DNA from 3 places in the Marinomonas gallaica genome. Region 1 is predicted to be linked to each of the others. Evidence: predicted binding sites of a transcription regulator. Region 1 holds the regulator's gene; each other region holds the start of a gene.
The links. Region 1 encodes FliA, which starts transcription of late flagellar genes. Its sites were predicted from a motif close to CTAAAGTTNNNNNNNNNNCNGCCGATA; they were not measured.

Region 1 (11,134 bases):
GTCATCTTGTGATGATCGAGTATTTGGTGAGCAGCTTTGATTATTGGCCGATTGGTAGTGGCTTTGACAGCCAGCGTTATTGGGATGTGTTGCAGTTGGGTAGCTGGCTATTTGAGAAAGGGTTGTTGATGGTTCTTCCGCTTGCTGTGGCGACTCTTATTATGAACGTTTCATTTGGTGTTGTAGCAAAAGCATCGGCTCAATTGAATGTCTTCGCACTTGGCTTCCCAATTATTATGCTGTTCTCGCTTGTCTTTATTTGGATTATGCTGGAAGACTTTTTGGATATCTACCGGTTGTTTTTTCAGGAAATGACGACTTGGTTACAAGAGACGTGGGGGATCAGCAGTAATGGCTGAGAACGAAGACGGTACAGAAAAAACCGAAGACGCCAGTGCCAAAAAACTCGAACAGGCGAGAGAAAAGGGCAATGTCGCCCGCTCTAAAGACCTAAGTAGTGCTGTTTTATTGGTTGTGGCGGCATTTTCAATGTACATGATCGGAATGTTGATTGTGGATGATTTGACGCGACTTTATGCTTTTAATTTTTCTTTGGCGCGTGAAGATTTATTTGATAAGGCTATGATGATTCACCATTTGTATGTGTCGATCATGGCTGCAATGGACTCTATTACTGTTTTCATGGTGATTGTTGCGGTGGCAGGGGTCATTGGTAGCGTTGCTTTGGGTGGTTTTAACTTTTCGTTTGAGGCAATCACTCCAAAACTATCAAAAATGAACCCTATTACGGGTATCAAACGAATGTTCTCTGTCCAGTCGCTGGTAGAACTTGGTAAGTCTATTTTGAAAGTGGCACTGGTAGGGACCGCAGCCTATTTCGTGTTGCGTTACTATATTCCTACGTTAACCGGACTGACTTTTGAGACAACTGGAACGGCATTAAATCATGCGATTGAGGTATTGATTTGGGCGTTTATCTTGGTGTCCTCCTCTCTTATTATTATCGCCGCTGTTGATGTGCCTTTCCAAGCTTGGCAACACAAAGATAAACTGAAGATGACCAAGCAGGAAGTTAAAGACGAGTATAAAAATGCGGAGGGTGACCCTCAAGTAAAAGGCCGCATACGCCAGTTACAGCGACAGGCTGCGATGCGCCGTATGATGTCAGATGTACCCCAAGCCGATGTTATTATTACTAACCCGACACATTATTCTGTAGCGTTAAAATACGATCAAGCAAATGGTAAGGCGCCGGTCCTGCTGGCGAAGGGGAATGACTTCATTGCCTTGAAGATTCGAGAGATAGGCAATTACTACGATATCCCTGTGATACAATCGCCAGAATTAACCCGTGCGGTTTACAGGCATACTGAAATTGGGGATGAAATTCCAGAGGGGTTGTTTCAAGTGATTGCTCAGTTGCTGGCTTATGTCTATCAAATTAGAATGGCCCGAACGGGAGAGAAGCCTCCTGAGCGTATGCCGCAATTAGAAGTACCAGAAGAATTTCAATGGAACGGGGAGCGCTAATTTGATGAACCGAGGTATGAGTGGAATTTGATCGCCAGCGATTAGGTGGGCAAATGAAAGGCATTCTAAGTGGTAACTTAGGTGTTCCTTTTATTCTCTTGGCACTGCTTGCCATGATGATATTGCCACTGCCACCTTTTCTACTTGATGTTCTATTTACCTTTAATATTGCGTTAGCGATAGTGGTTCTATTGGTGGCTGTATATTCCATGCGACCATTAGATTTTGCTGTTTTTCCAACGATTTTGCTGATTTCAACCTTGATGCGACTGGCGTTGAATGTCGCATCGACCCGGGTTGTGCTGTTGAATGGCCATGAGGGTGGCGATGCCGCCGGAAAGGTTATTCAAGCCTTTGGCGAAGTGGTGATTGGTGGTGACTACGTTGTGGGTTTTGTGGTTTTTGCCATCTTGATGATCATTAACTTTGCCGTGGTGACGAAAGGTGCAGGGCGTATCTCGGAAGTAAGTGCCCGATTTACGCTGGACGCTATGCCTGGTAAGCAAATGGCGATTGATGCGGATTTGAATGCTGGCATGATTGACTCTGATCAAGCTAAGCAGCGCCGCGATGAAATAGCGGCTGAAGCGGAATTTTACGGTTCGATGGATGGTGCGTCGAAGTTTGTGAAAGGTGATGCCGTCGCCGGCCTGATGATTTTAGGTATTAATATTATTGGTGGTCTGGCCATTGGTATGGCGCAGCATGGCCTGTCATTTGTGGAAGCTGTTCAGGTCTACTCTCTTCTGACTATTGGTGATGGACTTGTTGCTCAGTTGCCTTCTTTAATGTTATCGACCGCGGCTGCGATCATGGTTACTCGTGTTAATGAAGCGGGTGATATGGGGCAGCAAATTTTTGGTCAGATGTTTGCCTCATCTAAAGCGCTTTATGTGGCAGCGGGCATTTTAACGATAATGGGCGTCGTACCTGGCATGCCTCATTTTTCGTTTCTATCATTGGCCGCGTGTGTTGCAGGTGGTGCTTACTATATTGAATACCGCAAGAAGATAAAAGCCCAAACAAAAACAGCCTCCAAAGGGGCTAGCAAAGGCGATTCTAGTGGGGCTCAGCCCCCCGCGGAAAGCAAAGACTTGAGCTGGGACGATGTTGCGCCAGTGGATATGCTTGGCTTAGAGGTCGGCTATCGTCTGATACCTCTTGTCGACAAAAGCCAAGGTGGGGAGCTGCTTTCGCGAATCAAAGGTGTTCGTCGAAAGTTGTCCCAAGAACTGGGTTTTTTAGTGCCTAGTGTGCACATACGAGACAATTTAGATTTGATGCCTAATGCATACCGAATTACCTTAATGGGCGTGAGTCTTGCGGAGGCAGAAGTGCACCCCGATAAAGAATTGGCGATCGATCCAGGTCAAGTGTTTGGTAAGGTAGATGGTATTCCTGGTAAAGACCCATCATTTGGTTTGGATGCTATCTGGATTGATACAAAGAAGCGCGACCAAGCGCAAACCTATGGTTATACCGTGGTGGATGTGAGTACGGTTGTGGCGACGCATATTAACCAAGTGATGCAGAAGCATGCATTTGAGTTGATCGGCCATGATGAAGTTCAGCAATTGCTTGGTTTGCTTAAACAACATAACCCTAAATTAGCAGAAGAGTTAGTGCCCAATGCTGTGCCTTTAAGTGTGTTGCTAAAAGTGCTGCAAAACCTGTTACAAGAAAATGTTCCGCTTAGAGATATGCGTACTATTGCCGAAGCAATTATGGGTGTACAGCCAAAATCACAAGATCCGATGATCTTAACGTCAGCCGTACGTACAGCGTTGTCACGCATGATTATGCAATCATTGGCTGAAGGTGTCGAAGAAGTGCCGGTTATGACACTGGATCCTCAGCTTGAAAAAATGCTTATGCAAACGGTTCAGCAAAGCCAGCAATCTGGAATTAAAAATGAAGAAGCGCTTATTCTTGAGCCTCAAATGGCAGAGCAGTTACAAAAGTCTTTCCGTGAACATGCAGAGCAACAAGAAGCAATGGGAAATGCGCCCATACTCATTGTATCGGCTCCCATAAGACCTATGTTAGCTCGTTTTATGCGTTATGGTGGCGTTGGAATGTCTGTGCTTTCCTATCAAGAGGTGCCTGATAACAAGCGAGTGACGGTGGTCGCTGTCATTGGCCAGTGAATTAAGGAAAAGCATTGATTTTCTAGCTATATTTATGAAAACCTTTCGGGTAAGCTATGGATTTGTATGCATAAATAGACTTAAAGGACTGGTATTAAATGCAGTATAGGCGGTTTAGAGCTCCCGATATGCAAAAGGCGATACGTAAGATACGTGAAGCCGTCGGGCCTGATGCTGTCATTATGTCCAATAAGCGTCTGCCAAGTGGTGAAGTTGAAATCGTCATTGCAATCGATTATGACGGTTCGATGACGCCTAGTACAAACCACAAACCAGACCCAGTACAGCGCAAAGCTCCCCAGCAGCCGACAACGCCAGAGCCTAGTGCGCATTACAAAGAGCGTCTAGAGCAGGCACGTGGTATGGCTCCGCAATCTTCAAAGCCTAAGGGGGACGTGTATGAAGTCTTTGATGATGTCGCTCCGCCTAAACAAAAACCTGCGAAAAATCATTACGTTGATGATTACGCCCCCACATCAAACAACTATGAATCTGATCCTGAGCCTTCTATTCAAGAAGATCTATCTTTAAGGAGTCATGTTCGGGAGCGCCCGTCACCTGACGAAGAGAAGCTTCGAGCTATGGAAAAAGAGCTCGAGCAAGTTCGTCGGCTATTAGAGCAGACTCAACAAGATAATCAGCAAGTTGTGGCTCAAGCTTCTGCAGCCAAAAGACAAACCTACGATCAGCGGCTTCAAGAACAATTAACAACGTTAGGATTATCAGAGAAAGTCATTGATAAAATCATGTCGGATTTGTCTTTGACCGGAAGAGAGGAAGACTGGAAAAAAGCGCTTTCTCATTTGGCCGACAGTATTCCTATACGTTCTACAGCAGAGGCCTTCAGTGGTTGCATTGCATTTATGGGGCCGACAGGGGTGGGGAAAACCACGACAATAGGCAAAATTGCTGCTCAGTATGTTTTAAAATACGGCTCTAATAATGTGGTATTAATTACTACGGACACCTATCGTATAGCCGCCCATGAACAGCTTCGTACGTTCGGACGGATTTTAAATGTCCCTGTTGAGGTCGTGAATGAGTACACTGATTTGAATGAAGTGTTAGATAAGTATTCAGATTACTCGCTAGTGCTTGTTGATACAGCGGGTATGAATCCAAGGGATCAAAACCTTGAGCGACAGCTTGCTATGATGAAAAGAGCGCGTGGGTATTTAAAGAAATTGTTGGTTTTACCCTGTACAAGTCAGCGTCAGGTGTTAAAGACTGTTGTAGATGTCTATTCTCAGATACAGTTAGACGGTTGTGTTTTAAGTAAAATTGACGAATCAGCTTCCCTAGGTGAAGCGATTAGTGTTGTTATTGAAGAAGGCTTGCCGGTTATGTATGTTGCATATGGTCAGCGAATTCCCGACGATATAGAACCTGCACGAGCGCACAACTTAGTCAGTCGTGCGGTGTATACTGCTGAGCAGTTTGGACAGCTCTATGGGTCACTGAAGTATGGGAGTTAGTAAAAATATGTTATTTGGCAGAGCACTACAGCGAACTATATAGTACATTTAAGTTTGTACGCTCTCGGATAATAAATTTAGAGTTGTAGCATATCAAGACGCGAAGATGGATGTAGCATGTACACAAAGAAGGCGACGTTATCGATTGATGCGATTGTGCTGAAATATGATTCTCTAGTGAAAAAAATCGCTTATCATCTGTTGGCTAGATTACCAAGCAGTGTTGATATCGATGATTTGATTCAAGCTGGGATGATGGGACTTATTGAAGCCTACAAGCGATTTGAATCGACTAAAGGTGCTTCATTTGAAACCTACGCAGGCATTCGTATTCGTGGCTCCATGATGGATGAAGTGCGTAAAAGTGATTGGGCACCGCGTTCGGTAAGACGAAACAGTAGAGCCGTGGCGAGTGCCATTCGCGAAGTAGAGTCGTTCAGTGGTCGTGAAGCAACAGACCTTGAAGTTGCATCTCACATGGACATTAGTATTGACGAATATCATGATATTTTGCATTCGTCTATGTCGACCCAGTTGTTTAGTTATGAAGAAATGTTGGATAGTGAAACAGGTAGCCATGAGCTTGATATTAAAGTAGATGGTCATACCAGCCAGCCTGATCACTTAGTAGAAGAAGCTGGCTTCCAAATACATCTTGCTCAAGAGATAGAGCGATTACCAGAGCGTGAAAAATTGGTTCTTTCGCTCTACTATAATGATGAATTGAATTTAAAAGAAATTGGTGCCGTATTGGGCGTTAGTGAATCGCGTGTCAGTCAAATACACAGTCAAGCGGCGATGCGTTTACGCTCTCGACTCACGGATTGGCAGGATTAATTACTATGATAGAAATGACTTTACCTAAGGGTTGTGGAGGTTGCATTGGATAAAAATATGAAAATCCTGATTGTTGATGATTTCTCAACGATGAGACGAATCATCAAAAATCTACTGAGGGATTTAGGATTTACCAATACAGTCGAAGCGGATGATGGAACGACTGCACTGCCTATTCTCCAAACAGGCACAATTGATTTTCTTGTGACTGACTGGAATATGCCTGGAATGACAGGTATTGAGTTGCTTCGCGCTGTTCGTGCTGACGAAAAACTAAAAACTACTCCTGTCTTAATGGTAACTGCGGAAGCGAAACGCGATCAGATTATCGCAGCTGCTCAGGCTGGGGTGAATGGCTATGTTGTTAAGCCTTTTACCGCAGTGGCCTTAAAGGAAAAGATTGAAAAGATTTTCGAACGTATTGATTCCGCAAAATAGGGGCTGTAAATGTCTAGTGAAAACGAGTCAAAACTTGGAGAGTTCGAAACTGTTGTAAAAGATGGTGCCGTAGACTTGCTCAACAAAATTGAAGTCGGTGACTTTAGTGGTGCGATCAAGATTATCCAAGAGTTAAGCGAGGCTCGGCATAATAGCTTTTACAATGAGGTTGGTTATCTGACACGCAGCTTGCACGATGCGATTCGTGATTTCCAGCTCGATTCAGTGGAAATGATGGTGCAAAGCGGTGCGGCCCCAGCGGGTGCTGATAAGGATTCTCCGACGCGTATAACGGATGCGTCAGATCGCTTGAATTACGTGATCGAAATGACCAGTTCTGCTGCGAATAAAACCATGGATATGGTCGACAGTAGTGTACCTGTTGCAAGTGAACTGCAAACCCAAGCTAAAGCGTTACATAAAGATTGGAGCCGATTGATACAGCGAGATCTTACGCCACAAGAGTTTCGCGATTTGTATAAGCGAATTGATGCATTCTTGAAGCTTACCGATGAAAGTGCCACAACCTTGCATGACAACCTTAATACCATACTGTTAGAACAAGGTTACCAAGACTTAACAGGACAAGTAATTACACGAGTTAACGAACTGATACGTGACGTAGAGGAACGTTTAGTCCATCTTGTATCTGTTGCGGGTAGAGTTGACAGTATCTCTGGTATGGAGCATGAGGCAGAGAACAAGGAACGTGACGACGATCGAGGCCACGGGCCAGCGATTAATAAGAATGATAACCCTGAAGTACTGAATAACCAAGACGAAGTCGACGATTTGCTTTCGAGTCTTGGTTTTTAATAGGAGCTGCTGCGGATGAGTTTCGAGGTTGATGAAGAAATTCTACAGGATTTTTTAGTAGAAGCTGGAGAAATCCTGGAACAGCTCTCAGAGCAATTAGTGGATTTGGAACAAAATCCGGAAGATACTGGATTGTTGAATGCAATCTTCCGTGGTTTCCATACAGTTAAAGGCGGCGCTGGTTTTTTACAGCTGACTGCGCTGGTTAACTGTTGTCACTATGCGGAAAACGTCTTTGACATATTACGTAACCACCAACGTAAAGTCGATTCAGAGTTAATGGACGTGGTACTGCAAGCTCTAGATGCTGTGAATGAAATGTTTGAAACTGTTCGTGCAGGTGGTGAGCCTGAACCAGCAGACCCTCATATCATTGAGTCTTTAAGTTTCTATGCTAAGCCACCTTCTGAAGATGAATTGAATAGTGATTCAGATGAAGACGATGTTGAAGAAGACGTTGTTGAAGAAGAGGTTGAGCCTGAAGCAAGCGACGAGCCCGAAGCAAACGACGAGCCAGCAGCAGATTCTGTTCATGAAGATATTTCAGATGATGAATTTGAGTCTTTGCTAAGTGCATTAGGTTCATCAGACAAGCCTTCTGAATCACCGAAGGCTAATAATACTGAACCGGATTCAGATGAAATTACGGAAGACGAATTTGACGCGTTATTAGATCAGTTACATGGTGGCAGTGCCCCTGGCATTGATTCGACTGAATCTGATGCAGCGCCAGCCGCTGCGACGGCAGCCAGCTCTGATGCCGATGAAATTACGGAAGATGAGTTTGAGGCGCTGTTAGATCAACTGCATGGTGGAAGTGCTCCTGGTATAGCGGAAGAAGGGGAAGCCAAAGCAGCTGAAGAAGCGGTCTCAGATGCACCAAAAGGTGATGCTGGGGCGAGTTCTTCTGAATCGGACCTCATCACAGAAGACGAATTTGAGCAACTTCTTGATAGCTTACATGGTAAGGGGCAAAGCCCTAAAGAAGATGTAGCTGCAGCGTCAAAAGCAGAGGACAAAAGTGCTCCTAAGCCTAAAACGGAAGAGAAACCGAAAGCTACTAAGCCAGAGCCTGAGAAGAAAGCTGCGAAACCTAAAGCTGCTCCTAAAAAGCCAGCTGCGCCTGCAGCAAAACCCGAAACAGCTGATGTAGAAGCCAAAGAAAAATCTCAGCATGCGCCAGTTGTTCAAGAGACAACGGTACGAGTTGATACTAAACGTCTCGATGACATTATGAACATGGTAGGTGAGCTTGTATTGGTTCGTAACCGCCTAGTTCGCTTAGGTCTTCAGAGTGACGACGAGTCTATGAGTAAAGCCGTTGCTAACTTAGATGTAGTGACGGGCGATTTACAAAATGCTGTCATGAAAACACGGATGCAGCCAATCAAGAAAGTGTTTGGCCGCTTCCCTCGAGTTGTTCGTGATTTGGCGCGTAATCTGAAAAAAGAAGTGAATTTAGAGCTTCGGGGTGAAGATACCGATTTAGATAAAAACTTAGTTGAGGCCCTAGCTGATCCTTTGGTCCACTTAGTGCGAAACTCTGTAGACCATGGTGTAGAAGCGCCAGACGTGCGGGAAGCCAAGGGTAAACCGCGTGTAGGTCACGTTATTCTATCTGCTGAGCAAGAAGGCGATCATATCTTACTGTCTATTGATGATGATGGTGCAGGTATGGATGCGGATGTATTGCGTCGTAAAGCGGTAGAAAAAGGCTTGATGGACACAGATGCCGCAGAACGACTTTCTGACGATGAAGCGTTTAACTTGATATTTGCGCCAGGTTTCTCAACCAAGGTTGAGATCACCGATGTATCGGGTCGTGGTGTTGGTATGGACGTTGTGAAAACGAAGATCTCACAGTTGAACGGTACGTTAGAGATTAAATCCGTTTTAGGTCAGGGTTCTCGTTTCAGCATCAAAGTTCCATTGACTCTAGCCATCATGCCAACCTTGATGGTTATGCTGAATGATCAGGCATTTGCCTTCCCTCTTGTCAGCGTTAATGAGATTTTCCATTTAAATCTTAACAAAACAAATATTGTAGATGGTCAGCAGGTTGTGGTTATTCGCGGTAAAACCTTGCCAATCTTCCATCTGAAAAACTGGCTGATTAAAGGCGCTGCATTCGACGAGAAACCGGCGGAAGCACATGTTGTCGTGGTTCAAGTTGGCATGAACGAAGTCGGTTTTGTGGTTGACCAATTAGTGGGGCAAGAAGAGGTGGTTATCAAACCACTAGGCAGAATGCTGCAGGGTACGCCTGGTATGGCGGGTGCCACTATCACTGGTGATGGTCGTATTGCAATCATTCTTGATGTGCCAAGTATGCTGAAGAGCTATGCTTCACGCTAGACAAGTTACAGGAGCTGTATTATGCCAGTGAAGGTGCTGGTCGTTGATGACTCGGGATTCTTCCGACGTCGTCTAGTAGAAATCTTTAGTGCTGATCCTCGCTTGCAAGTGGTCGGGACAGCCAATAATGGCAAGGAAGCTGTTGATAAGGTCAAAGCACTGTCTCCTGATGTTGTGACGATGGATTATGAAATGCCTGTTTTGGATGGCATTTCGGCTGTTACAGAAATTATGAAGAGTAAGCCAACGCCTGTGCTTATGTTTTCTTCGCTGACCCATGAAGGTGCTCGAGTTACACTTGATGCACTCGAGGCGGGGGCTGTCGACTTTATGCCGAAAAACTTCGAGGATATTTCTCGAGACTCGGCTGTCGTTAAGCATACCTTAGTGGAGCGAGTTCTAACGGTTGCTAGAACTAGGACCGGTGGTATTTCTAAGCCGATTGCAAGAGCTGCAACCAAAGTTGCACCGCGACCGATTGTTGTGAGCGGTGATCGAGGCGTCATTATTCCACGCGCCCGCAAGAAAGTAAGTTTGGTTGCTATTGGTACATCTACTGGTGGCCCTATGGCACTGCAAGCTGTCCTGTCAAAGTTGCCTAAGGACTTTCCTGCGCCTTTAGTATTGGTCCAGCATATGCCTGCAGCCTTTACTCATGCGTTTGCTGAGCGGTTAAATAATATTTGTCAGATTACCGTTAAAGAAGCCGAAGATGGCGATAAGCTTAAACCTGGTGTGGCTCTGCTTGCTCCTGGTGGAAAACAAATGATGGTGGATCCTCGTAACGGTGGGTGCGTTCGTATTCTTGAAGGTGATGAGCGGTTGAACTATAAACCTTCTGTTGATGTCACTTTTGGATCGGCATCTAAGTGTTATCCAGGAAAAGTATTGTCAGTTGTTATGACAGGGATGGGGGCAGATGGTCGTGAAGGTGCTCGTATGTTGAAGAATTCTGGTTCTCGAGTTTGGATTCAGAGTGAAGACTCTTGCGTTATTTACGGTATGCCTCAAGCCGTCGAGAAAGCCGATTTGGCAGACGATGTGATTCATTTAGATCATATTGGCGAGCGAATTGTTAAAGAGGTTGGCTAGTGGATTTTCTAACGCTAGGTGGGTTGATTGTTGCCTTTGCGTCGGTATTTCTAGCGAATTGGCTAGGAGGAGGGGAAGTTGTTTTACTGCTGAACCTTCCTTCGGCCATTATCGTTGTTGTCGGAAGTCTAGGCGCCGCGTTAGCGCAGAGTAGTCTGCATGAAGCTATTGCCGCGTTACGTATGCTTTCTTGGTCGTTATTCCCTCCTGTTTTTGATCTCAGTGGTAATCGTCGTACGCTGAATCAATTGGCTCACAAAGCCAGACGTTTTTCTATTATCGCTTTGGAAGACGATGTTCAATCGCTAAATAATGAATTTGCAATTCGAGCGATGCAAATGGCTGTTGATGGGGCAGATCCAGAGCTTCTTTCTGATCGATTACATGACGAAGCTGAGCGTATTCGAGACCGCCGCGGTAGCTATATCAGCTTTCTCGAGTCAATTGGTGGTTATGCACCAACGCTTGGTATTATGGGGTCTG
Region 2 (11,134 bases), 120 kb from region 1:
TCAAGACAGTTCCGGTAACGTTCTTGCATCAGGTGATTTTGTATCAGGTGAGCCTGTTACATTTAATGGCATGGAGTTCACGTTAACAGGTGCCGTCGGCAGTACGGTGAATTTTAGCTTGGATCAGCCTACACGTGACAACGTCATAAACCAAGTTCAATCGGCTATTGATGCGTTGCGTGATCCAAATTTAACGCCTCAACAAAAGAATGAGGCGCGCTTAAATGCATTCACGAGTATTGAGAATACGCAGTCAAATATTGCCACCGCTTCGTCATCTGTTGGTTCGCGTATCAACACGATTGATAACCGAACAGAGTACGGTGTGTCTAAGAAGGCTTTCAACCAAATTGCTCAAGAGAACATTGGTGGGCTAAATGTTTACAAAGCAACGACTGAGCTTGAGCTTAGCGAGACGGCGTTGGAAGCATCTCAGTTATTGTTCCAACGCATCAGCTCCTTATCATTGTTTAACTCATTGTAATGGTCTGAGGAAACACCATGACAACGTTCGATGTTTTAAGCTTATTTGGCGTAAATATCGATTTTGATTATTTTAATGCGTTTGAATTGGTCGATACGTTAGGTCTATATGGCCAAGTTCTAGGTACTGCTCGTGTTGGTAACTTGATTGAAAAGCATGGCGAAAAACATCATATAGTCAGTATTGCTATTCGTCAGGTGGCGCTTTCAGAGTTAAAGGGCGCCTTAGAAAATCGCATGCTCCCACACGATCCATCCTTTTACGAGCATCCCACTGCCATTACTGAGTATGAGCGCCGTTATGAGGCCGAAGACAAGTTGATTTTATTGTGCTTCTCTTTGGCTTTTGGAAAATCTGTTGTGGGTGTTCGTCGTTTGGAGGGGGCACAATTTTCAAAGTTGCCTCGCGAGCTTCTCTCAAAAAAACACAGCCTTTATCAATACTTTCGACAACTGCTTAATGATAATACGCGAGATTACGTGTTGAGTTATAAAGAAGGGAAAGTGGATTCACTTGAGCCTTCTGAGATAGCGTTACCTTTACCTTTCACTAATGCAGTAGAGCAATCTCAAGCGCTTGCTAAGCCTGTTATAGAGCCCGTAACGTTTGCGAAGGAGATCCAAACTGCCTTAGGTTTGATGTCGCAAGGTGTGGAGCTCATTACTAAGCAAGTTAAAGCTGTCTTTGCAGGACGGCAATTAGACTTGGATGCTTTTCATAAGTACTGTCATAAGCTGAATCTCTCTTATGAGCGTAATCCTAATGCATTGCTTGCAGTGCGACATATACAAGATACAGATGACTATATTGCTCAGCATGGCGTTGCCTGTGCTATTTTAGCGTGCCATATGGGCAGGGCTCTGCAGCTAGACGAACGTTTTGTTCACGTGATGACACTAGGCGCTCTGCTGTTCGATTTGGGGCGCTTCAAGCTACCTGAACTCATTACCAAAAAAACAGGCAAACTCACTGAAGCGGAGTTTCAGCTGGTTCGTAGGCATTTAAACTTTGGTGAGGTGTTACTAAACTCTAATGATAATGTTCCTAAAGTGATTTATCAGATGCTGTGGGAGCACCATGAACGTATGGATGGCTCAGGTTATCCTCAAGGTAAAATCGATCATGAAATATCAGTGTATGGCAAAATTGGCGCTATTGTTGATGCCTACGACTCTTTGACATCTGAGCAGTCTCATCGTCAAGCACTGACACCCGTTGAAGCGCTGGATAAAATGCAGATCGAATCAGGTTTAGCGTTTGATCCAAAGCTTATGTCTATCTTTGTGAATAGCCTTGGAAGTGTGCCTGTAGGCTCCTGTGTCGAGCTAAGTAATGGGCGTTTAGCTTTTGTTTTAACCCTAAACAATGCGCTTGAGCCATCATTGATAAGGCAGGTGTATAGCTTGACCTCAAAGACATTTATTCCTCCGACAGATTTACCTATTGATAAGGGAGAAGATGTTCTTATTGCAAGAACAGTATCTCCTTCATCTTACGGGTTGCGTTTTATTGATCATATTGGCTAATTTTTCTAAAGGTTTTGTTTTTCTGACCGTAAATGTAGTGACAGCAACGCATATTTTAATCGTTTATCAAAACTAAAAAAAAATCAAAAAAGAGTTAAAGGTTTTTTCAATAGTGACGATAACAAGAGTATGCAAGATGCAGCCAAATAACCAATTAAATCAAATGGTTGCAGTTGAAAAATTACGTTTCTAGGAGAACTTATCATGGCTTTATATGTAAATACTAACGTTTCATCAATTAATGCTCAAAACCAGATGATGAAATCTGGTAACACGCTTGATACTGCTTATGAGCGTCTGTCTTCAGGTATGCGTATCAACAGCGCCAAAGATGATGCAGCGGGCTTACAAATATCAAACCGCTTAACTTCGCAGATCAATGGTCTGAACCAAGCGGTACGTAATGCTAATGATGGTATTTCTCTGGCGCAGACAGCGGAAGGAGCATTAGACGAAACGACCAATATGCTTCAGCGCATGCGTACGCTATCGATTCAGTCTGCCAACGGTTCAAACACGGATGAAGACCGTGTTGCTCTGCAGCGAGAAATTGCACAGTTAGGAGCAGAAATTAATCGTGTCGCTGATACGACAACATTTGGTGGTCAGAAGTTGCTAAATGGCAGCTACGACGGTACTTTTCAAGTGGGTGCGGATGCCAACCAAACGATATCTTTCTCTCTTAGTACATCTAACACTGCTGGTACAGCTGGTGCTGGTTTCAATGTGTCGGGGATGAATACGGCTGGTTTAGCTGCGACTGCATTATCCATATCAACGGCTTCTAACGCGCAGTCAATGATCTCCATTATTGATAGCATGATCGCGGCAGTAGATGGGAAACGTGCGGAGTTGGGTGCGGTACAGAACCGTTTTAGTTCAACTATTAGTAACTTGAGCAACATTTCTGAAAACGTATCGGCGTCGCGCTCACGAATTCGTGATGCAGACTTTGCGCAAGAGACAGCAACATTGACCAGCGCACAGATATTGCAGCAAGCAAGCTCTACGATTCTTGCGCAGGCTAACCAACGTCCACAGTCTGCTTTGTCATTGCTTGGAGGCTAATTAGAATTAAAAAAAGAGCGGCTGATCAGGCCGCTCGCTTACGCGAAAGTAGCAATCAAATACCGGAGGCAAGAGGTTTGGCGAAGGTATCTGATGCTTTTTTCGATTCTATCTTCTAGAAGTAATTTTAAGCCAAGTGTTAGCGCACTTGGCTTTTTTTATGGAAGCTTGGCGAGCTTCCATAATATGTTTAGCAAAGGTTGTGCCAAGTGATGCTTGCTTAAGAGGGTGCAGCTTATGTATGAATTTAGTCGTTTTTTTATGAATTTAAGAAGAATAAAAACATAAATAGATCAGTGGCTTGCCGATATTGCGGTCCATTTTTGCCGAAAGCGGAAAAAAAAATCAAAAAAATGCTAAAGCTATGTTTGAGTATGCCGTTAACGATTACAAGAGGTTTAAGGTGTTAGTTGATTTGGCGATCACTTCACCGATTAAAGGTTCTGCTTGGCAGCAGGCCTAAATGGCGAAACTAGGAGGCTATTATGGCTTTATATGTAAATACTAATACATCATCACTGAATGCTCAGAATCAGATGATGAAATCTGGTAATACCTTGGATACTGCTTATGAGCGTTTGTCTTCAGGCATGCGTATTAACAGCGCCAAAGATGATGCAGCAGGCATGCAGATTTCTAACCGTTTGACGTCTCAGGTGAATGGTTTGAATCAAGCAGTTCGAAATGCAAACGATGGCATTTCGTTAGCACAGACTGCTGAAGGTGCGCTAGATGAAACTACAAATATGCTCCAGCGTATGCGTACTCTAGCGATTCAGTCTGCAAACGGTTCAAATACTGATGAAGATCGTGATGCACTTCAGCAAGAGATCGCTCAATTGGGTAAAGAAATGAACCGAATTGCCGACACGACTACATTTGGTGGGCAAAAGCTTTTGAACGGAAGTTACGATGGTAAGTTCCAAGTGGGTGCGGATGCCAACCAAACTATTTCCTTCTCTCTAAGTTCATCTAATAGCGCTGGTGAAGCTGGTGCTGGCTTTAATGTGTCGGGCATGAATACGGCTGGCTTAGCTGCAACTGCATTATCCATATCAACGGCTTCTAATGCGCAGTCAATGATCTCAATTATTGATGGTATGATTGCGGCAGTAGACGGGAAGCGTGCGGAGTTGGGTGCGGTACAAAACCGTTTTAGTTCAACGATTAGCAACTTGAGCAACATTTCTGAAAACGTATCGGCTTCGCGCTCTCGTATTCGTGATGCTGATTTTGCACAAGAAACTGCAAAATTGACAAGTGCTCAGATTCTACAGCAGGCGAGCTCATCAATTCTTGCTCAGGCTAACCAACGTCCACAAACTGCGCTATCCTTACTAGGTTAATAGAGTAATACTAAAAAGCTGGAGTATTGCTCCAGCTTTTTTATTTTGGGAGATAGCTCATGTCTATTAGTTCTGATTTATCTACATCTACTTTAATCGCAGTGCCATCTAGCCAAGCTGTTCAACAAGAATCAATCCAGGCTCGTCAGAATGATGCTAAAGTTGTTGTTCCAGTTGTCGATACAAATAGTAGCTCGGGCAGTCTGAAAGAACATGGCAAAGATATTGCTAGACTAGAAGTAACTCAAGAATCGACTAACGAAGCGAACGTTGAAGATGTAAATATCAAAATGCGTCAATTGAGCGTTGGGTTATCGTTTGAAAAAAGTGAAGACGGTGAAGAGAGCGTTGTAAAAGTCATTGATCAAGATACTGGCGAGCTGGTTCGCCAAATTCCTTCGGAAGAGTTCATAGAAATGTCTAAGCGATTAGATGAGATTTTTGGCGAGCTTAAAGATTTCAAAGGTAGTTTAATTAATAGCGAAGCATAAGTAATCCCGGGCAAAGCCGGAAGAGAGGATAGTATGTCAGTTACATCGTTAGGTGTTGGCTCCGGAATCGACCTTGAGTCATTGGTTTCGAATATGGTCAAGGTTCAGCGCGATGCACGTGTATCTTCCTATAATGAGAGCATTAGTGATTATAAATCTGAGGTTTCAGCGTATGGCAAATTAAAGTCCACTTTGGAGGCTTTCGAGGAGTCAGTTGAAAAACTAAGTGATAGTAAGTTGTTTACGGGACGTACCGCGGAAACAACACAGCCAACATCGGGCGATATCATATCGGTCGAAGCAGATAAAACTTCATCAAATGGTTCTTATAATATTTCGGTCAGTCAACTGGCTCAAGGAAGCCGCAGTCTTTCTGCTGCGGGTGCCTTTAGTAGCCCTGATGACGTCGTATCAGCCAATGGTGGACAGCTTAAATATACTTCCGGTGATGAGGAGTTCACGATTGATGTTGCCGCTGGCACAACGTTAAAAGAGTTACGTGAACAGATCAATGGTGCGGACGATAACTTTGGTATCTCAGCCAACCTTGTAGACGATGGTACTGGCAATGTATTTTTGGCATTGACCTCTGATAAAAGCGGAGCTGGTAATGACCTAGTGGTCGAAAATGTTAGTGGTGATGCCGCTCTGGCAAGCGTGTCGTCCGATCTTAGTATTTCAGCGGACGATGCAGCGAAAGATGCGATTATTAATGTGGATGGTATTGATATTCGTAGCGATACCAACACCTTTGAAGGTGCTATATCAGGTCTTACTATTAAAGCTTTAAATATTTCAGCTGTGAGTGACTCAGGTGTGCCAGAGAAGGCAAAGACATCCGTCAATTATGACACCGAAACAGTTAAAGAAACGTTGAATAGTTTTATTGAGTCCTATAATAATTTGCAGACTCTGTTTGAGAGTCAAACCAAAATCGGCGGACCTTTAAATGGCAGCAGCCTGATTCGAGGCCTTGAAGGGGCACTTAATAGTGACCTTATGACAACGTTTGATAATGCTGGTGATTTATCAACCATTTTTGATATCGGAATCGAAATGGATAATGACGGCAAACTTTCGTTGGATGACACAAAATTCTCTGATGCGATGGATAATAGTTATGATGACTTAACGACTCTATTTTCAGGAGATAACGGTCTTGCCTCGGTTATGGAGGAATTTGTAGGAAGCTATACAGGTTCTGGCGGTATGTTAAAAGATCTAGTTGATTCTTCGCAAAGTTCAGTTAAAGCGACTGAGAAACAGTTAGAAAATTATGAATATCGTATGGTTCAATATGAAGAGCGTCTACGTGCTCGATTTACTCAATTAGACGTTAGTTTGGCAAGCATGAAATCAAATGGGAATTACTTGTTGAATCAGTTGGGTTCCATGAACACCAATTCTCAATAGAAATAGAGGTTATTATGTACGCGAATAAAGGCATTAATGCTTACAAAAAAGAATCGTTAAAATCCGATTTAGCCGGTGCTGATCCTCATCGTGTCATACAGCTATTGATGCAAGGTGCTCTTGAGCGACTGGCTTTGAGCAAAGGTTTTATTGAGCGTAAGGACCTAGAGGCCAAGTCTTCAACACTTACGCGAGTAGTCGAAATTATTAATGCACTGCGAGATTCATTAGACCGTGATGCAAGTCCGGAGTTGGTTGATAACCTAGAAAGCTTATACCTTTACATGATCGACCAAATTCATGAAGCAAGTCTTAAAATGGACACTATAAAAATTGATCATGTTATTGCCCTGATGCTTGAAATAAAAGGTGCATGGGATCAAATAAGTGATGCTTCGAAAAAAGAAGCAGCAAGAGAGCAGGCATAAGTAAGTGGCTACACATGGCCGATAAATTAACTGCAAGTGATCTAATAGAGCTCATTCCCACTTTTCGACAAGCGGTTGCCGAAGAGAATCTAGATGCTATTCTGTATATCAATGATATTCTGACTGATGTCATAAAAACGGATGGTATTTCTTTAGAGTATTTAGAGAATCATTCTTCCGAATTTGAAGAGCTCTATGAGCTTATAAGGAAATCAGAAGATATGATCGAATCCTTGAAAAAGGATGTTAAAGAAATTCAAACTGAGCTAGTGAAAAAGCGGAAAATATCCAAAAAATATTCTGATGTTGGGAAGTTATAATGAGTTATGAAAATAATATTGATAATTTAATTAAAAAGCTTGGCTCTGGTCGAGATAGGCTAAAAATTAATGATGATATTTTTTCTGAACGCTATAAGAGAAATATTAAGGTAATTAAGGAGAATTTCCCAGGTCTTTATGAGGTAATTAAAGATTATTCTCCCGAAAATAAAAATATTTTTTTGCAAAAAGATGGCTCATTGAATCTTATCTTTCCTAGTACCGGTTGTACTGTTTATCCTGAAAATGCCTTTTCAGATATAGATAATAGATATAAAGAATTTAGAGTAAACCCTAGTCGAGCTTTTGTAAGTGTTGGTGTTTCTAACGTATCTAATTCTATGCATGAACGATATATGGAAAGAATTGGTACTGTGCGAATGAATAGAAAGTCTCAGACGGAACAGTATCATACTTTACCAGACATGGTTGGTGGGATCGTTTTATTTGGTTTTGAGTTTGGTTATCAACTTGTACGAATTCTTGACGATCACTTTGCTAAGCATATCTATATTTACGAAGAAAATGTTGATTTCTTTTACTATTCCTTGTTCGCAATTGATTGGGTTTGGATTGTCGAAGAAATGATGGCACGTGATTCAACGCTGCATTTCTATATTGGTGTTGATGAAAAAGAGTTTTTGGCCAATTATATGAAGGACTTGCGTTATAATGGCCTTTATATGGCCGGGCATACCTATTTTTATATGTCCTACAACCTAGAGCATGTTACAAAAGTTACTACTGAGTTTTCAAATCAATATGTACGACAAATTATGGGCTGGGGTTTTTTTGACGATGGTGTGATTGGTATTAGTCAATATCTAGCGCGTAAGAAAAAGACGTATTTGGCGGTTAATCCGGAACATAAGAAAGAAGTTCGTTTTTCAAGAGATATTGATTTACCTGTCATAATTATCGGCAACGGTCCCTCGTTAGATAATAATATAGATTTTATAAAAGAACATATTGATGATATGGTGCTTGTTTCTTGTGGAACAACAATAAACACATTATATAAGTATGGTATAAAGCCAGACTATCATGTTGATGTCGAACGTTTACGGCATACAGCCGAAAAGCTAGAATTTATAGATGAAGAGTTTTTGACCGGTATCACTTCATTAACTGTTAATGTGATGCACCCAGATTTCTATAATTACTTCGATATCAATTTTATTGGATTGAAGCCTAGTGAACCAATCTCTTCAATTATGAAGTTAAGTCATGAATTAGTCTCTCCTGACAATAGAAATAACCTTGCAATGATGCATTACTCTAGCCCGATTGTTGCGAATCTAGCGATGTCTTATATGACAAGTATGGGTTTTTCTGATATTTATTTAGCTGGAGTAGATTGTGGTTTTAAAGATCCTGATAACCATCATTCAAAGGCTAGTGGTTATTATAAAAATGATGGTTCAAGTACGGGGTTAACAGAATTCAAGAGTGGTTTGAAACGAAGAGATGCAAATTTTCATGGAAGTGTATTTACGACATCCATAATGGATACATCTAGAGTTCAGATTGAACTTTCTATTCGGTTAGCAAAAAAATCCAATAAAATTTTTAAATGTTATAATTTATCTGATGGCGTAAGAATTGAGGGTGCAGAGCCTATCCTTCAAGAGGATATCCTTATTTCAAAAGGCTCAAAAGATAAAAAGTGCAAGTTAAAAAAATATGTCATTGAAAATTTTTCTGCTGAGGAAAATGATAGCTATGGCGAAAGATCTATTGGTGATGTATACGAAGAGTATAAAGAGTTCACTCATGAATGCTTGCGCATATTAAATAAAGGTTTTAATGAAAAATCCGAAGTTTTAAATATGCTATCCGAGTATAATTCTTTATTGATGCAGCAGTATTTTAAGGGGAAGCCTTATAATTGTGAGTTGATGATTGGATCATTTACATACTTTGCCAATGAGATACTTGATTTAGTGCTTTCAACGCCTGATGAGACATTAGTCTGGGCTAGAGAAATGGTGGATATATTTGTTGAATTTGTTGAGGAAATGCCGACATTACTTGAAAACCCTTTAGGCGCTGTTGATCCCGGTAGAGGGTTGCTGGATGGTAAGTATAATGCATAAAAAAGGCGCTTTAAGCGCCTTTTTTATGGTTTATTAAATGCCAAGTGAGGGCGGTGCCACGAATTATATCTTGTTTGGCTATTTGTCCCAAAACCTCTGGTAGATGCTTTGGAGGTAGTCCGAATCCAGGGCGAATACTTCTCACATTATCTTCAGTTAGCTTGTCACCTTTTTTGATGTCTTTAATCACATATAAAGAACGGCGAAACACTTGGTTACTTTTTTCTACTTCGGTGAGGTTGTAATTAACATGCCCAAGCGCTTGCCAAGCTGTTTTGCTATCTCGACATAAAGCGGTTAGCTCATCAGGCTCTAGTGAAAAGGAATCATCAGGACCGCCGCCGTTACGATCCAGTGTGAAATGCTTCTCAATGATCGCGGCACCCATCGCTACGGAGGTGATCGCCGTGACATTATCAAGGGTGTGGTCTGATAATCCGACAACGCAATCAAAGCGCGTATGCATATCGTTAATTGTTCGAAGATTATATTGCTTGGCTGGCGTTGGGTAACCACTGACACAATGTAAGATCGCCAATTCTTGGCAGCCAGCTGCACGAGCCGTATCGATGGCTTGTTGAATTTCTTCCTCGTTGGCCATGCCAGTAGAGATAATTAAGGGCTTACCCGTTCGAGCAGCCGCTTCGATCAGTGCAAGGTCGATGGCTTCAAACGAAGCGATTTTGTACGCTGGCGCTCCGAGCTCCTCAAGTAGCTCGATGGCGGTGCTATCAAAGGGAGAGCTAAAGATGGTCAATTCCAATTCTTTTGCTTTGGCAAACAAGGCTTGGTGCCATTCCCATGGGGTATGCGCTTGCTGATACAGCTCATAGAGTGAGCTACCGTCCCAAAGCCCGCCGCGTATCTGGAAGTCTTCTTTGTCGCAATCAATCGTAATGGTGTCTGGCGTATAGGTTTGCAATTTTACCGCATCAGCCCCCGATTCTTTGGCCACTTCGATCAGTCTAAGCGCGTTTTCAAGGCTGCCGTTGTGGTTGGCAGAAAGCTCAGCAATGATATAGGGCGGAGCGTCAGCGGCTATGATGCGGCCATCGATACTAAGAGTGTGGGTCATTGCGCAGTTTCCTTATAAAGTGCGTGCTTTGTCACGAGCGACGATAACAATGCGTCTAAGTCATCTTGATCGACGCCAGAAAAAGTCTCTAAAAAACGATTCAAAGAGGCTTTTTCTTTTGCCTGGTAGTCGGCATGAGGGGTGGTGCAGCCGATAAAATGGAGTGTGACATTGCTTGGTAGTAATTGTTGGAAGATGATGCGAGTACGATGCAGGTGATAGTCGCTGGTGACAACGGTTAACTCTTGAATGTTGTGACGCGCCAAAAGGTGCAGTCGCGTAAAGAGTGCATCGCCCACAGTGTCTCGTGAGGCTCGATTCTGTAAAATGCAGTTTGATTTGACCCCGTTGACCCGCAAAAAGCGTGCGGTGGCTTCAGACAAACTGATCGAAAACCGTGCATCATAGATCCAGCCACTGGTGATCATGTAGTCTAAACGCTCTTGGCGGAAGAGTCGGATGGCTTCTAAGCAGCGTTGTTGTGTTTCATGGTTAATGATTTCATCATCGTCCATGAGATTAGAAAGTACTAAGACCGCTTTTTTGGATGATCGCGCCTTCAATGCTTGGATTGTTTGTTCAATGTTGTGCGACCAGTTTACCCCCTCGGGTAATTCACCTTGGTTGTGAAAGGTACCATAGGGCCGCTGGGTTGTGACGGGAAAACGATGCATTAAGATGTCATGAATATGCGTTTCAAACAATGACTCGATAGCATCGCTTAGGGCTTCATAAGTCGACGCAAAGCTTTCGTTACTCGTGTCAAAATGCAGCTTTTGCTGATATAGAAGCTGTCCAGTATCGATTGATTGATCAATTAAATGAATGCTGACCCCCGACGGTGTTCCTTCATAGAAAGACCAGAAGTTAGGGTGTGCGCCTTTATT
Region 3 (11,134 bases), 140 kb from region 1:
AATTCTGATCACCGCGGGATACGGAAATTGGTGCCGCCAAAGCAAAATCATCGCCACTACGAGCACTTAAACGCAGTGATGACGCCGCATTTTTCGTTGGCAAAAATTGGAATCGATCATCAGACGAATAATTCGTAGGCGAATTAATTTGAATATCTACACCAAATTCCGGAACCGTAAAATAATCACCTGACGCTGCGCCAGAGATATCAATTGCGCCTGACTCTCTTGAAATACGGCCTTGATCGTCGTAGGTGACCACCTTAAATTCCGTAGGAGAATTCATTACGACTTCATAAGTGTCCGTCGTGATCTCACTCGAAGCACCTGGCGTGACTCGAGCTGCAATATTAGCCGAAGCATCATTATTATTTGGGTTGTTTACAGTGTTGATCGGGGCCGTTGAAAACAAGTTAATGCCGTATTCACCATTGAAATCTAGGCCTAACTGGTTTTGCTGATTCATTGTGTCAGTTAACACTAACGCTTGCTGACCCAACATACGTTCAGCGGTGGTAACAAATTCATTTCTAAAAGCTATTAATCCCCCCATAGAACCGCCAAGCTCATCAGTGGGAATATTGACTTCGTAACGACCAAAGCTTAACTCGATTCCTATTGGTGCATCAGGATTCTTGGGATTGCTCGTTAACGCTAGTTCATTATTACCATCTTGCAGAACCAAAGGCTGCCCAGAGGTCAAATTCACTGTCATCAGCTTATTGTCATCGTATTTTACTTTCACTTCGAGAAAGCTAGAGAGCTCTTTAACCAGCTGCTCCTGCTGATCACGTAACTCATTCGCTGAGTTTTGTGTCGTCGACTCAAGTTTAAATATTTGCTTATTTAACGATGCAATTTGCTCGGTAATATTATTGATGCTATCGACATTCGTAGAAATCTCATCGCTCGCCAACTCGCGCTGGTTAGACACATAACCTGACAATTCGTTGTACTGAGCAACCATTTCACGGAAACTAGAATATGCATGAGCTCGGGAAGCACTATCGGTTGGATCACTGTTTGCTTTCTGCAAAGAGCTAAAGGCATTGTCTAAGTAGCTACTAATCGAGACACTTTCCTCTCCCACAATGGAGTCAAATGACGACATCATTGAATGGTAGCTCTCATAATAACTATGGTTAGAAGTATCACTCCACACTTGCTGGTTAAGGTACTGATTCACAATCCGATCGGTATTTTGAACCAGCACTCCGCCACCGGAGCGACTGACCGTCGCGGTATTTTGACGACTGTATCCTTCCGTATCCACGTTTGCGGTGTTTTGACCTGTCGTCGTAATACGTGCTGTACTCGACTGCAAACCGGACAAACCAATGGAATATAGACTAGACATGCTATCAACCTCTTAGATACAAAAACGCGAGTGCGTATACTTCTATATCGACAGTTGATGCAATTACTTTACCAGAATTGAATTTAATCTAAAAATAAACCAAACGCTCTAAAATGAAACGCTCAAGCTATTGTTATAAAAGAGATTTAAACCACTTACTTGATAAGATATTGGAAATCTTATCGGCATAGTTTGGGTCTGTAGCATAACCGCCTTTCTGCAAATAAGCGGCAAACATTGCCGCATCATCCCCTGCTTGCAGGGCATTTTGGTACCGTTCACTGGTTTGTAGAAAATTGGCATAATCATCAAAACTATGCTCGAAAGAATCATAGGCACGAAACGCTGCTTTTTCTTTCTGGGCTACGCCATCGCGAAACTCAAGCGTATTTACTGTTGCTCGATCCCCCGACCAACGCTGATCTGCTTTAATCCCAAACAGGTTATAACTAGGGCTACCATCAAATTTAGCAATTGGATGTTTCCCCCAGCCTGTCTCTAACGCAGCCTGAGCCAATATTGCTTTTGGATCAACACCTAGCTTTTCACCGGCTTTCTGAGCATGAGGCCAAAGCGTCTCGACAAAGCGATCTGGCGAATCAAATGCGACATCTTTAGCGGATACTGATGATGACGAAATTGGCGTTTGAACTGCACCCGTAAAATCTTCCGCGGCTTTTTTGGCAACCGCTCGTATGCGTTCCGCATCGAGCGTAGGCAAGCTACGCAAGAAGTGAGTCTCTGAATCTGAGGCGTCATTCAGGTCAGGGCTAGAAACACCTGATCCTTGCCCCTGTAACTGTCGAATCAAAGACTCTGATATACCAATGCCTCCAGCATTCGCTAAGGACTGGGCCATCTGAGTATCCATCATCTCGGTATATTGTTTGGTTTGCGTGCTATCGAATAACCCCCCACCAATATTCTCATTGGCTTCACGCATATTCTTAAACATCATATTAATAAAGATGGCTTCGAATTCTTGAGCAACCTTTTTAAGCGCTGCATCCGGGTCTTGTTGCGCTTGACGCTTTAAACTAGCAAGAGAGTTAAAGTCCGCAAAGAATGCATTATTATCGATTCTGCTCATCATTCCCCCTAAATCACAACCAAGTCTGCGTTGAGCGCACCAGCCTGCTTTAGCCCTTCCAAAATGGCCATCACATCACCCGGTGCTGCCCCCACTTGATTAACGGCTCGAACAATATCATTTAACGAAGCACCTTGTGTGAAGACAAACATATGGCCACTTTCTTCGTCTGTCTCAATCTCTTGTCGAGGGGCCAGCTCTTGACCGGCACCAGGCAGGATACCAGGCTGCCCTATTTCAGGATTTGACTTGATTGTAACAGTGAGACTGCCGTGGGTAACCGCTGCAGGTGAAACCGTTACATCTTGCCCAATAATAATGGTGCCAGTACGTGAGTTGACGACAATTTTCGCCCGTTCACGACCAAGCTCAACCTCGAGATTTTCTAGGATAGATAAAAAAGTAACTCGCTGGGAGGGGTCACGCGGCGCGGTCACACGAACGGAGGTCGCGTCTAAAGATTGAGCGACACCAGGGCCTAGCAAACCATTGATTTTATCAGCCACTTGCTTCGCCGTTGTAAAGTCTGGGCGATTTAAATTAAACGTTAACGTATCGCCACGATTAAAACTGTTGGCGACCGCTTTCTCTACACTCGCACCATTCGGAATACGCGCCACTGTTGGCGTCGTAATTGACTGACGAGATCCATCAGCTCCGCCGGTCCCAAGACCGCCAACGACAAGATTACCTTGAGCAATCGCATAAACTTGGCCATCGGCACCTTTCAAAGCAGACAACAGTAGTGTTCCACCTCGTAATGAGCTGGCGTTACCTAAGGAAGACACCGTGACATCAATCGACTGCCCTGGCTTAGAAAATGGCGGCAAAGTCGCCGTCAATGATACCGCGGCAACATTATCAGAGTCGGTATTCGCTCCATCCGGTAGATTAATACCAAACTGATTTAACATACTAATGAAGCTTTGATTGGTAAAATCGGTATCGTCGCCCGTGCCATTCAAACCAATCACCAACCCATAGCCAAACAATTGGTTTTCGCGCACTCCTGCCACACTTGCAATGTCTTTAAGACGCTCGGCCACCGCCTCACTCGTAAAGATCATCAATATTAGTGTTAAGCAAAAGGTCTTCATGTTCACGTTCTCTTTATAATTAGAAAGGCCACCAGCTTGTATTAATCGCTCGTGTTAACCAACCCTGTTCACTACCAGATGCCAGCTCACCCGTACCAGAGTAGGCGATTCGTGCGTCGGCTAACCGAGTAGATTCTACCGTGTTGTCAGAGCTTATATCTTCCTCTCGAACAAGACCAGATAAACGAATGTATTCCTGACCACGATTCAAGGTAATCCACTTCTCACCTCTTACCGCTAGCAACCCATTTGGATACACTTCATAAACTGTTACGGTAATACTACCAGACAGACTGTTACTTTGATTGGCATTCGCGTTACCCGAGAAATCACTGTTCATACCAGGCAAGCTTGTATCTAAGCCAATCGGCAACCCTAAAATCGTAGGGTTTTGAATCGTTGCAGAAGAAGATTTTGAAACCGATGCCGCATTCGTTTTCGTAGAGCTGGTACTTTCAGACAAACTCACCGTCAGAATATCTCCTACTTGACGCGCTTTTTTGTCACCAAAAAATACGTCACCCATGCCCGCTTGGTAAATCCCACCGTCGCTGGTTTGTGTGTACTGAATGGATGGCTGAATGACAGGCGCGTAATAAGGATCATCCGAAACCGGCGCAGGTTCCACCGCCGCACATCCCACCAACACCAATGGAAATAACGCAAACAAGTAACGCATCGGATTAAACCTCTACAACTGTTGATTAACGAAACTGAGCATACCATCTGCAGCGGAAATCACTTTCGAGTTCATTTCGTAAGCACGCTGTGTGGTAATCATATTGACCAGCTCTTCAATCGAGTTCACGTTAGACGATTCAAGCATCCCTTGACTTAATGAGCCCAAACCATCCAACCCAGGCACTCCAACAATCGGCGCACCGCTTGCTGTGGTTTCACCATAAAGGTTACTGCCTAGAAAATTTAGACCCGTAGGGTTAATAAAGTTAGCGATATTAAGAGCGCCCACTTCTTCCATGTCTGTTTGCCCAGCTCTGAGCACAGATACTATCCCATCTTCGGCAATATTGATTTCAACCACATCAGAATCGATCGATATACCAGGCTCAATCAATAAACCACTTGAATCCACCAAATCACCGTTACTGTTTAATTGAAACTGGCCATCACGGGTATAAGCCATCGTGCCGTCCGGCTGAACCACTTGAAAAAAGCCTGCACCTTGTATCGCCACATCAAGCTGACGGTCCGTGATGTTGTAATCACCTTCTTCAAAGTTCTTTTGCGTTCCGGTCACACGCACACCCGCCCCCATCTGCAATCCTGATGGCAGCTCTGTGTTTTGCGAAGACAACCCACCAGGCGCTCTCAGTGTTTGATACATGAGGTTTTCAAATACCGCACGGTCCTTTTTAAACGCCGTTGTCGATACGTTAGCTAGATTGTTGGAAATCGTGGACAATTGTTTGTCCATCGCAGACAAACCGGTTTTGGCAACCCATAGTGCTGAATGCATTGTGTGCTCCTTATCTTTTTAGAATCGCTAGCTTATTAGCTACGTTCAAGAATTCGTGCCGATGCGTTTTCATTCTCACGCACAGTATTCATAACTTTGATGTTCATTTCGAAGCGGCGTGACAACTCCATGATGCTGGTCATCTCTTCAACGGCGTTAACATTACTGCCTTCTAAAAAACCGGAAATCACTTGAACGCTGTTATCCGCAAGCAGCATCTCGCCGCTTTTAGTACGCACCAAACCATCCTCACCCTTCGTTAGCATTTCAGGGTCCGCAGAAACAAGTTTCAAACGGTTTAATGCTGTCATCTGAGTACCGTCACCGCCCTGAGGAATAATCGAAATGGTGCCATCCTCACTGACAGCAATCTCGTCGAGTGGTGGTAAAAAAATAGGGCCAGCCGCTCCAACTACGGGCAACCCTGTCCCAGTGACCAACTGACCTGAAACGGTAAGCTGCAAATCTCCTGAGCGGGTATACACTTCTTGTCCTGTTGCATCCAGAGCCGCAATAAAGCCTTTTCCTTGAACAGCTACATCCATCGCCCTGCCAGTTTGTTGCATAGGCCCAGTGTCGAAATTTGTTCCAGGGTTTTCAGTCATGGCATAAACCCTTGAAGGGTGAAAATCACCATTTACCTGCATAGAGCGCGCTTGTTCAAAATCAGAACGAAAGCCAGTTGTAGAGACGTTTGCTAAGTTGTTGGCATGAATGGCTTGAGCATTCATTACTTGGGTGCCACCACTCATTGCTAAATACAGTGCTCTGTCCATATCCTAATTCACTCTTCAAACTGCGTTTAAATTCGCTTATAGGGAATGTGTAACAAATTACGTGCCAAGTTCACAAACAAAAGTGACAGACACAAAAAAGCCCAGCATAGGCTGGGCTTTCGCGTCACTAAAATTGATTAACGTAAGTTGATAATCGTCTGTGTCACGGTATTTTCGGTCTCTAACGTCTTAGAGTTCGCCTGATAGTTACGCTGCGCTTCAATCAAGGCAACCAGCTCCTCAGTGATATCTACGTTAGACTCTTCTAACGCGCCACCTTGGATACTGCCGAAGGTACCAGTCCCAGGCTTGCCAACATTTGCCGCTCCAGAGTCAGAACTTGCCACCCATGAGGTATCCCCCGCTGGCGTCAGCCCATCTACGTTATCAAAATTCGCTAACGCAATTTGACCTAATACAGCCGTTTGCTGATTGGTATAACTTGCAATCAGCATCCCATCTTCATCAAAGCTAACGCCTTGTAGTTCACCTGCTGCATAACCATCTTGTGAAAAGGTATCTGAACTAGAAAGTGCATATTGAGTAGATTTCCCCAAATCGATCTCTAGCTCGGCGTTGGCATTGGTTGGATCCCAACCCGTAATACTCAACTGCGCTGGACTTGGCACAGCATACGGAGCATAGCCAGTGTAAGCACCAATAATCTTACCTTCACTGTCAAATTGGACATTCGTATCTTCTGGCAAATAGGGAACCGTCTCGAACAGCGGATCGCCTGTAACAGGGTCTGTTTGCTGTAAGCCTGTTACAGGATCAAGAACTGGCTGCGGCACTGGATTATTCACCTCCCCATCTACTGTCACTTTCATTTCCCAAGTATTATTCTCACCTTGCTTAATAAAGTAGTAACCAATGGTATGTTCCTCACCTAAGGCATCATAAATGGTATTGGAATTGCCGTAAGTGTAAGTACTGTTATCCGCTGGATCAAAAGCCTCTCGTGCAAAATTATCAGGCGTTGATATGTCAGGCTGAGTACCATCAAAATCAAACGTCAAACCAGCCACTGCAATCCCTAACACAGCAGCAGGATCTCCTAAGTCACCCGTATTTGGTTGTGTAGTACCCGTATATATCGGCGCAAAAGGAATTGCTGTACCACCACCCGCTGCCGTGGCACTAAAAGATCCCTCAGCATCATCAAACGTAACATAGGTTTCAGATAAGTACGCCGTACCTGTAACCGGATCTATTTCTTCGCCATCTACAGTCGCATGCACTTGGTATGTATTCGGAGCCTCAGCTTTAGAGTAGTAAAGCGTTACAGCTTGAGGCGTCGCAGGAGGAGCAGGTGCTGTGTTTGCCGTTTGCGTATAGGTATATGTCTCAGGGTCACCCGGATCAAAAGAAGCCGCAATATAAGGAGGCTCATCTTCTGAGCTATTATCTAAGTTAAATTCTAAATTAACTTCTGTTGTGGCTTCAGGCGCAATTCGCTCTGTTGGCACTTGCAGATCTTCGAGCGCACCACCCACAATACCATTGTTAGCGTTATAGCCCTGCACATTGGCACCATCATTCGTCACCAAGTAGCCTTCTTCATTTAGCTTGAAGTCACCTGCACGAGTGTACGCTTGCGTACCACCTATATCCAAAACAAAGAAGCCTGTACCATCAACTGCTAGGTCTAGGTTGTTATCCGTATAAGAGATATTGCCCGATGAAAACTCTTGCGCAATATTATTTACGGCCACACCGCTACCAATTGTATTGCTGCTACCAGCACCAATCACATTGGTATTGTATAAATCACCAAACTCTACACGTGATTTTTTAAAGCCCGTTGTATCCGAGTTGGCAATATTGTTACCCGTAGTGCTGAGAAAGTCAGCGGACGCTTTGATACCTGAAAGTGCTGTATTAAAACCCATAATTAACTCCTCAGCTAACCGATAATCTCAAGTTCGGAGCTCAGTTTAAGACTGCCGACACCTTGAACATTAAGTGTAGTACCTTGTTCGCCATTAATCGTAACGCTGTTAATGCGAGCAGGTAATTCTGTATCTAACTCTGTTACTTCACCATCTGCATTGCGCGAAGTCACTTTAAAGTTGTATTCACCACTTGGCACTGCTTCTCCAGCGTCGTTCGTACCATCCCAAGCAAACTCTTCCTTGAGCAAATCAATGGTCTTTACGGTTTGCCCTGCTGAGTCAGTCACTTCCAGTTTATTTGTCAACGCATCATCCGGAAAAGAAGTGCGAATCTGAACCGCACTACCCTCTGTAATAGTAGCCGAACTTTGAGGTGCAAACACAGATTTCCCAACCAGTGTAGAAGCCGTTAACGCTTGGTTCGACATCAACGCTTCAGTCATATTGGACATTTCTGAGGCCATACTGGTTAAACGTTCTAACGAGCTAAACTCGGCCATCTGCGAGACCATATCCCCAGTTTCTTGAGGCTGGGTCGGATCTTGGTTTTTTAGCTGCTCAATGTACAGCTGCAAAAAGACATCTTGATTACCAATGCCTTCAGAGCTTTCGGTGCTCGTCGTACTGGTAATACCGTTTTTTGCTTTTGCTTCATCGGTGCCATATTTAGAAATAAGACCCGACAAAGCTGAATTTGTATTGATATCAGACATCATTCACCCCCTTAGGACTGACCTAAGGTCAACATTCTCTGCATCATGCTTTTTGCAGAGTTCATAATTTCAACGTTGGTTTGAAACGAGCGCGATGCAGACATCATATCGGCCATTTCTTCTACTGGATTCACATTTGGGTAGAACACATAACCTTCTTCGTTCGCCATTGGGCTATTAGGCTCATAACGAGGCTGAAGAGGGGCATCCGATTCCACGATTCCAGATACGTTCACCCCCATACCTGAAGCACCTTCCATCACATCATCCGAAGCATTCCAGCCACGATTTCGCATTTCTTGTGTCATCATTTGCTCGAACACAGGTTTGCGCGCACGATAGGTTTGATCAGCAGAGCTTGCCACACTATCAGCATTGGCAATATTCGACGCAACAGTATTCAGACGAATCGTTTGGGCACTCATCGCCGAACCGGAAATGGCAAAAATATTATTCAATGACATTATTATTGTCCTCCAGTCAGCGCTTTCTTCATGCCGCTGATTTTTCTATCTAAAAACATAAAGCTTGTGTCAAATTGCAACGAATTCTGAGTGAACTCTGCTTGCTCGCGCTGCATATCCACTGTGTTGCCATCTAGTGAGGGCTGACTTGGATTGCGATACAAGAGTTCGTCACTGCCGGCTAGAGAACTCTGACCAGCAATGTGCTGATCGTCACTGCCTGACAATGAAATGCGGTTTCTTTCAGTAGACAACATCGATTCAAACGACATATCACGCGCTTTGTAATTTGGCGTGTCTGAGTTTGCAATGTTGTTTGCTAGCACAGACGCACGTGCGGTACGAAACAACAACATTTGATCGTGCCCAGCAAACGCTTCTTTGAAAGAAATCGACATATAAACTCCGTAAAAGACAACTCAACATTCTTTATGCTTAAATACAAAGCAAATAAGATGCCAATAAAAAATAACCTTTATTTTCAACAAGATAAGAAACAAAAAGATCAAAGGTGGCAATAGGCGGCAAACAAAAAAACGGCAACTTAATATAAGTTGCCGTTTTCTGAAAACAGATGTAAACGAAGACTATTTCGCGCGGTAAACGATACCAGGATGACACTGAACAATTTCAAACATAGAGGACAAGCCACTTAACGCTTCAGAACCTCCTAGGAAAAGGTACCCTCCAGGATTCAGTGCCGAATGCATACGCTTTAAAATATCCAGCTTTGTATCAGCAGTGAAGTAAATAAGTACGTTACGACAAAAAATCACATCAAACTTACCTAACGACGAAAAGGAGTCAATCAAGTTAAGGTGACGAAAATCTACTCGTGAAGCAATGTTTGGCTTTACCTTCCACGTCGTATCACTCAATTTATCAAAGTAGCGCTTTTGGTTTTCAGGGCTCAAACCACGAGCAATCGCTAAACTATCGTACTCAGCCTGCTTAGCATGCTTGAGGATATTGGTACAAATATCCGTCGCCACAATACGTTCCCCAGCCTTAAGCAAACCAGGTTTGGACTGTTTAAGCTCTTCTAATATCATGCTGATAGAATACGGTTCTTGACCCGTAGAAGAAGCCGCAGACCAAATTTTTACTGGGCGCTTATCAAATTGAGGCAGAATAACGTCTTTTAAGATCTTGAAAGGATGCGCATCTCGAAACCATAACGTCTCGTTAGTGGTCATCGCATTGATCACTTCTTCCCGAAGTTTAGACGTACGACCACCTCGCGATAACGCATCGACCAACTCTTCAATTTTAGAGAATTTTTCGCGCTCCAATAGCTTACCCAAGCGACTGGCAACTAAATATTGCTTGTTATCGCTTAACGATATGCCACTCTCTTTCTCTAGGTATGTACGAAAGCGATCGTACCCTTGAGGCGAGATAGTATTCGAACTACTCAGCATTCATGCTCCTTAACAGCAAGTCACCAAATTTTACCGCTGCTTTTGTTTAAGCTTCTTCTTTTGCTGCAACGGTTTCAATGGCGATACGCGCAAGTTCATCAGGTTGGAATTTAGCCAAGAAGCCATCTGCTCCTACCTTTTTAACCATTGCTTCGTTAAACACACCACTTAATGAGGTATGCAATAGAATAAACAAGTCCTGTAGACGACTATCATTTCGAATCGCAGTCGTCAGCGTGTAACCGTCCATTTCTGGCATTTCGATATCCGAAATAACCATTGAGAAGTGATCTGTTACATCAACACCATCGCCCACTAAGTTTTTCAGGTAATCCAACGCTTCTTTACCATCACAAAGAACCGTCGTTGCAAAACCGACTTGCTCCATACAGCGCTTAATTTGCTTACGCGCTACAGAAGAGTCATCAACGATTAAGATATGATGTTCTTTGGCATTCAGTTGAACATCGTCGGTGACGATGCCGGTTGAAATATCTTGGCGCGTTGGCGCGACCTCAGAAAGGATCTGTTCGACATCAATGATCTCAACCATCTCTTTATCGACTTGACAAACAGCCGTCAGATAGTTGTCGTTAGACAGCCCTTTCGGCGGCGGCTGAATATCACTCCAATTCATGTTCACAATACGCTCAACACCACGCACCAAGAAACCTTGAATTCGACGATTGTACTCAGTAATGATCACAAAACAGTTTTCGATATTCTCAATTGGGCTGGCACCTGTTGCTAAACCTAAATCAAGGATCGGAATGGTGCCGCCACGAATATGCGCAACGCCTCTAACAACAGGACTGCTGTGCGGCATCGTTGTTAGCTTTGGACA

Region 2: the regulator FliA is predicted to act here: its motif matches at 2,105-2,131, upstream of ACPUEK_RS06400 (flagellin).
Region 3: the regulator FliA is predicted to act here: its motif matches at 1,403-1,429, upstream of flgK (flagellar hook-associated protein FlgK).

The regions. Positions count from the first base shown of each region.
Region 1 covers NZ_CP187511.1:1,502,394-1,513,527, forward strand. The annotation lists gene fliR (flagellar biosynthetic protein FliR) at 1-359, shown strand, start outside; gene flhB (flagellar biosynthesis protein FlhB) at 352-1,491, shown strand; gene flhA (flagellar biosynthesis protein FlhA) at 1,545-3,638, shown strand; gene flhF (flagellar biosynthesis protein FlhF) at 3,767-5,113, shown strand; gene ACPUEK_RS07000 (RNA polymerase sigma factor FliA) at 5,231-5,950, shown strand; gene ACPUEK_RS07005 (chemotaxis response regulator CheY) at 6,008-6,388, shown strand; gene ACPUEK_RS07010 (protein phosphatase CheZ) at 6,398-7,204, shown strand; gene ACPUEK_RS07015 (chemotaxis protein CheA) at 7,220-9,559, shown strand; gene ACPUEK_RS07020 (protein-glutamate methylesterase/protein-glutamine glutaminase) at 9,581-10,651, shown strand; gene ACPUEK_RS07025 (motility protein A) at 10,651-11,134, shown strand, end outside.
Region 2 covers NZ_CP187511.1:1,379,836-1,390,969, forward strand. The annotation lists gene flgL (flagellar hook-associated protein FlgL) at 1-484, shown strand, start outside; gene ACPUEK_RS06395 (HD-GYP domain-containing protein) at 502-2,010, shown strand; gene ACPUEK_RS06400 (flagellin) at 2,215-3,078, shown strand; gene ACPUEK_RS06405 (flagellin) at 3,564-4,424, shown strand; gene ACPUEK_RS06410 (flagellar protein FlaG) at 4,484-4,915, shown strand; gene fliD (flagellar filament capping protein FliD) at 4,949-6,328, shown strand; gene fliS (flagellar export chaperone FliS) at 6,343-6,756, shown strand; gene ACPUEK_RS06425 (hypothetical protein) at 6,771-7,076, shown strand; gene ACPUEK_RS06430 (6-hydroxymethylpterin diphosphokinase MptE-like protein) at 7,076-9,172, shown strand; gene pseI (pseudaminic acid synthase) at 9,183-10,247, opposite strand; gene ACPUEK_RS06440 (ElyC/SanA/YdcF family protein) at 10,244-11,134, opposite strand, start outside.
Region 3 covers NZ_CP187511.1:1,367,329-1,378,462, reverse strand. The annotation lists gene flgK (flagellar hook-associated protein FlgK) at 1-1,357, opposite strand, end outside; gene flgJ (flagellar assembly peptidoglycan hydrolase FlgJ) at 1,491-2,447, opposite strand; gene ACPUEK_RS06375 (flagellar basal body P-ring protein FlgI) at 2,456-3,544, opposite strand; gene flgH (flagellar basal body L-ring protein FlgH) at 3,564-4,223, opposite strand; gene flgG (flagellar basal-body rod protein FlgG) at 4,236-5,021, opposite strand; gene flgF (flagellar basal-body rod protein FlgF) at 5,057-5,797, opposite strand; gene ACPUEK_RS06355 (flagellar hook protein FlgE) at 5,935-7,689, opposite strand; gene ACPUEK_RS06350 (flagellar hook capping FlgD N-terminal domain-containing protein) at 7,704-8,408, opposite strand; gene flgC (flagellar basal body rod protein FlgC) at 8,417-8,869, opposite strand; gene flgB (flagellar basal body rod protein FlgB) at 8,872-9,267, opposite strand; gene ACPUEK_RS06335 (CheR family methyltransferase) at 9,457-10,290, opposite strand; gene ACPUEK_RS06330 (chemotaxis protein CheV) at 10,337-11,134, opposite strand, start outside.